DNA from 2 places in the Rhodoglobus sp. GW821-FHT12B09 genome. Region 1 is predicted to be linked to the other one. Evidence: predicted binding sites of a transcription regulator. Region 1 holds the regulator's gene; the other holds the start of a gene.

What was found. Region 1 encodes HrcA, which represses chaperone genes, less so after heat shock. Its sites were predicted from a motif close to TTNGCACTCGNNNNNNNCGAGTGCNAA; they were not measured.
Region 2: groES (co-chaperone GroES) is a predicted target of HrcA. The motif match lies at 1,449-1,475, and genes of this name have one in related genera.

The regions. Positions count from the first base shown of each region.
Region 1 is NZ_JBXATB010000001.1:448,771-451,161, forward strand. Features, by position in the region: gene AC1RTC_RS02245 (DUF4870 domain-containing protein) at 1-28, opposite strand, end outside; gene AC1RTC_RS02250 (magnetosome magnetite crystal formation protein family) at 117-800, opposite strand; gene hrcA (heat-inducible transcriptional repressor HrcA) at 911-1,933, shown strand; gene dnaJ (molecular chaperone DnaJ) at 1,956-2,391, shown strand, end outside.
Region 2 is NZ_JBXATB010000004.1:19,254-21,644, forward strand. Features, by position in the region: gene AC1RTC_RS09390 (DUF4190 domain-containing protein) at 1-251, shown strand, start outside; gene AC1RTC_RS09395 (class I SAM-dependent methyltransferase) at 248-1,432, opposite strand; gene groES (co-chaperone GroES) at 1,552-1,848, shown strand; gene rarD (EamA family transporter RarD) at 1,929-2,391, shown strand, end outside.

The DNA of each region.
Region 1 (2,391 bases):
GAGCGGGCTGCGGAGTTGCGTCAGTCATGTGATCGTTGCCTTTCAGGGTGAACGAGGTGTACTGACACAAGGTAGTGCCTCGCAACTCGCGCGTGCAACGGTTTGGTTACGGCGCGTCACAGGCCCGTGACGACGGCCATCGACAGCACGACGCTCGCGACGATGATCACCCCGACCACGATCTCGGCGTAGCCGATCGCGAGCCCAGCGGTGGCGGTGCCCCAGCCGGGCTCCCCGGTGCGGCGGATGCGGGCGCGCGCGAGATGGCCGAACACCACGCCGAGCACGCCGCCGATGACGCCGAACCACAGTGCGAGCGTCGCGAGCGGGGTCGGCCGGTCGCCCTCGTCGTCGTCCCTGTCGAGCACGGCGAGCAGCTCGCGCCGCCGGGCGGCCGCTCCCGAGCCCACGAACGGGATCGACAGCGGGTACCGCCACGACCCGGTGCGCCACATCCGGATGCCCGCCCACACGGCCACCACGGCTCCGACCGCCCACGGCACCGGGAGGAGCCACGCGAGCAGGCTCACGGCCCAGTACGCCCCCGCGCTGAAAGCGAGCGTGGAGAGCACGAAGTCGGCGATCACCGCGCCGACGAGAAGCACGCCCAGCGTGAGCTGCCAGTTGAGGGCGAGTCGCGCCTGCTCCGCGGTGCGCTCGTCGTTGTCACGGAGCAAGACGTACATCGCCGCCGCCGGTGCGGCGCCGAAGACACCGGCCGCGTGGGCCACGGTGCCGAGGATGCGCGACTCGCGCGCGGCCGACGGAGTCGCCTGGAGCGCGGGGTGGGCGAGGGCCATAGCGCACACCGTACCGGCGCGCGACCCGCTGGAGGGCGCGGCGGGGCGTGTCACGGTACAATTGGCAGTCAGTGTGAATGAGTGCTAATCCACGGGAGGCGGGTGTCGGCATGGTGTCAGAACGCGGTCTCGAAGTGCTCCGGGTGATCGTGCAGGACTATGTGGCCTCCCGAGAGCCCGTCGGCTCCAAGTCGATAGTCGACCGGCACTCCTTCGGCGTCTCGGCGGCCACGATCCGCAATGACATGGCGCTCCTCGAGGACGAGGAGCTCATCACCGCCCCGCACACCTCCTCCGGCCGCGTTCCGACCGACAAGGGCTACCGCGTCTTCGTCGACCAGCTCGCCGACCTGCGCCCCCTCAGCTCGGCGCAGCGCCAGGCCATCGAGTCGTTCCTCGGCCACTCGGCGGACCTCGACGACGTGCTCGCCCGCACCGTCCGGCTCCTCTCCCAGCTGACCCACCAGGTCGCGGTCGTGCAGTACCCCTCGCTGGCCACGTCGCGCGTGCGGCACATCGAGCTGGTCACACTCGCACCGACCCGGCTCATGACCGTGCTGATCACCGACTCCGGCCGCGTAGAGCAGCGCCAGTTCGACCTGGCGAGCCCGATCGACGACCAGCTCGCGGGCGAGCTGCGGACGAGGCTCAACTCCGCGCTCGGCGGGCTCGGCCTCTCCGATGCCGCGGCGAGGCTCGGCACCCTCACCGACGAGTTCGCGGCCGAGCGGCGACCGGTGGTCGCGCAGGTCGTGGCATCCCTCTCGGAGCAGGTTCTCGCGAACCGGCAGGACAAGCTGCTGCTCGCGGGCACCGCGAACCTCGCGCGCACGGAGGAGGACTTCACCGGCAGTATCTTCCCGGTGCTCGAGGCGATTGAGGAGCAGGTGACCCTCCTGCGCCTGTTCGGCGAGATGGAGATCGACCTCGGCGGCGTCTCGGCGCGCATCGGCAGGGAGAACGCGACGTTCGGCCTCGGTGAGACGTCTGTCGTCTCGAGCGGCTATTCGTCGTCGGGGGGAAGCGTGGCGCGACTCGGGGTGTTGGGCCCTACGCGCATGGACTATTCGAACAACATGGCCGCGGTGCGGGCGGTAGCGCGCTACCTCTCGCGACTGCTCGGCGAAGAATAAGCACTGAGGAATACGTAAAGAAGTGGCAGATCACTACGAGGCGCTCGGCATCGACCGGAGCGCCACACCCGACGAGATCAAGAAGGCGTACCGCAGACTCGCTCGCGAGCTCCACCCGGATGTGAACCCGAGTGCGGACGCGTCCGAGCGGTTCAAGGCCGTCACGCACGCGTACGACGTGCTGAGCGACCCGCAGCAGCGGCAGCAGTACGACCTGGGCCCGCAGCCCGGGTTCGGCGGCGGCGCGAACTTCGGCTTCGGCGACATCTTCGAGACGTTCTTCGGCGGCGGCGGGCGGCAGTCCGGGCCGAGGTCGCGCCGGGAGCGCGGGCAGGACGCCCTGGTGCGCGTCGAGCTCGACCTCGACGAGGTCATCTTCGGCACCAAGCGCGACCTCGAGGTCAACACCGCGGTGCTGTGCGAGACCTGCCAGGGCTCGTGCTGCGTGCCCGGCACCT
Region 2 (2,391 bases), on a different contig from region 1:
AGGGCCTCAGCATCGCCGCCATGATCACGGGCATCGCCGCGCTGTTCCTGTCGTTCGTCTCGCTCGGGTTCCTGCCGTCGATCGCCGCGGTCATCCTCGGGCACTTCGGGCAGAAGCGCCAGCCCTACGCCCGGCCGTTCTGGATCACCGGCCTCATCACCGGCTACATCGCGCTCGGCATCTCCCTGATCTGGGGCCTGTTCTTCTTCGGCTCCATCATCACGGGCATCATCGGCAGCTCCTACTACTAGGGGCCGGCCACCCGCTCGACCAGGAGGGCCCTGCGCCGGTCGCCGATCCGCGTGAGGATCAGCGTCCCGCTCGCGGGGCCCTTCGGCGCGAGCGAGGTGCGGAACGCCGCCGGGTCGATGTCGACTCCGCGCTTCTTGATCTCGAGCGTGCCGATCTGCCGCGCGGAGAGCGCCCGCTTGATCGCCTTCTTGTCGAGCGGGAGCTCCTCCACCACGCGGAAGCACGCGGCGAACGGCGTCGCGACGGCCGCGTCCGCCGTGACGTAGGCGATGGTCGGGTCGAGCATGCGGCCTCCGAGAGTGCGCGCCAGGTCCCCGATCAGGCGGGCCCGGATGACCGCGCCGTCGGGCTCGTACACGAACTCCCCGAGGCTGCCGGCTGCGGCATCCTCGCTGTCCTCGTCGGCAACCATCTCGGACGTGCCGTGCTCCCCGACGACGAGGGCGGCCCTGCGCACCCCCTGCCGCGCGAGCGGGCCGAACCACACCCCCAGCTCGACCACCTCCCTGTCGACCGAGACCCACTGCGCCTCGGCGGCGTCGGGGATGAGATCGCGGTCGATGCCCGGCCCCAGCTTGACCCCGGTCGGCAGCCGCTCGGCGAGGCCGAACGCGAAGTCGAGCGAGGGGGACCAGTCAGTGGGGTTCGTGAGGCGCTTGGCGCCGTCGCGCCGGGCGGGATCGAGGTAGACGCCGTCGACGCCGCTGAGGTCGAACGACTCGGCATCGGCGTGCTCCACCCGGGCGTTCGACCACGGCGCGAGGTTGTAGGCGGCCACCGCAGCGGTCACCTCGTCGCGCTCGACGGCGGTGACCTCCAGGTCGAGCGCGGCGATGGCGAGGGCATCCGCCCCGATTCCGCAGCCGAGGTCGGCGACCCAGTTCAGGCCGGCGCGCTGGAACCGCCCGGCGTGCTGTGCCGCCACGCTCAGCCGGGTGGCCTGCTCGAGCCCCGCCTCCGTGAACAGCATGGAGGCCGCGAACGGGCCGAACTTGGTCACGGCCTTCGCCCGGAGCCGGGCCTGGCTCATCACCGCGGCGACGAGGGCGGGGGAGTGGCCGGCCTTGCGGAGGTCGGCGACGCTGCGCACGACATCCGCCGACGACTGCCACGCGGGCAGCGAGTCGAGCAGGCTCAAACCGCCGGGCGACAGCAGCTCGCGCAGTTCGGCCTGGTCCATGGGTCAACCGTAATCGTTGGCACTCACATTGAACGAGTGCCAATGAGGCTCTATAGTTGATCTGGCACTCTCAGAGGGAGTGTGCCAACCCCAAAGTTTCTAGAAAGAAGAGGTCAACCGTGTCGGTGTCCATCAAGCCGCTCGAGGATCGCATTGTCATCAAGCAGGTCGAGGCTGAGACGACCACTGCGTCGGGTCTCGTCATCCCCGATACTGCCAAGGAGAAGCCCCAGGAGGGCGAGGTCGTGGCTGTGGGCCCCGGTCGCATCGACGACAACGGCAACCGCATCCCGCTCGACATCGCTGTTGGTGACAAGGTCATCTACTCCAAGTACGGCGGCACCGAGGTGAAGTACGGCGGCGAGGACCTGCTGGTGCTCTCTGCCCGCGACGTTCTGGCGGTCGTCGTCCGCTAGGGCGAGGACTTCCTGCCAAAGGCCCCGGTGATTTCGGTCACCGGGGCCTTTGGCATTTCTGCGGCCCCTAGGCTTGGCCGGTGACCACCCCCGCTCAGGACAGGCCCTCGGGCTCCGGCATCGCGTTCGCGGGTGGCGCCTACCTGCTCTGGGGCTTCCTCCCGGTGCTCTTCTTCGCCCTGCGCGAGTCGGGCGCCATCGAGATCGTCTCGTGGCGCATCGTCCTGTCCCTCGTGTTCTGCGCACTGCTACTGACGGTGACGCGGAGCTGGCCGAAGCTCGTCGCGATCCTGCGCGACCGCCGCACGATGCTCGCCCTCTCCCTCGCGGCGGTGTTCATCCTCGTCAACTGGGTGGTCTACGTCTTCGCGAGTGTGAGCGGGCACGTCGTCGAGGCGTCCCTCGGCTACTTCACCAACCCGATAGTCACCGTGCTGCTCGGCGTGATCGTCCTCCGTGAGCGCCTGCGGCCGCTGCAGTGGGCCGCCCTCGCGGTGAGTGCGGCGGCGGTGCTCGTGATCGCGATCGGCTACGGCTCGTTCC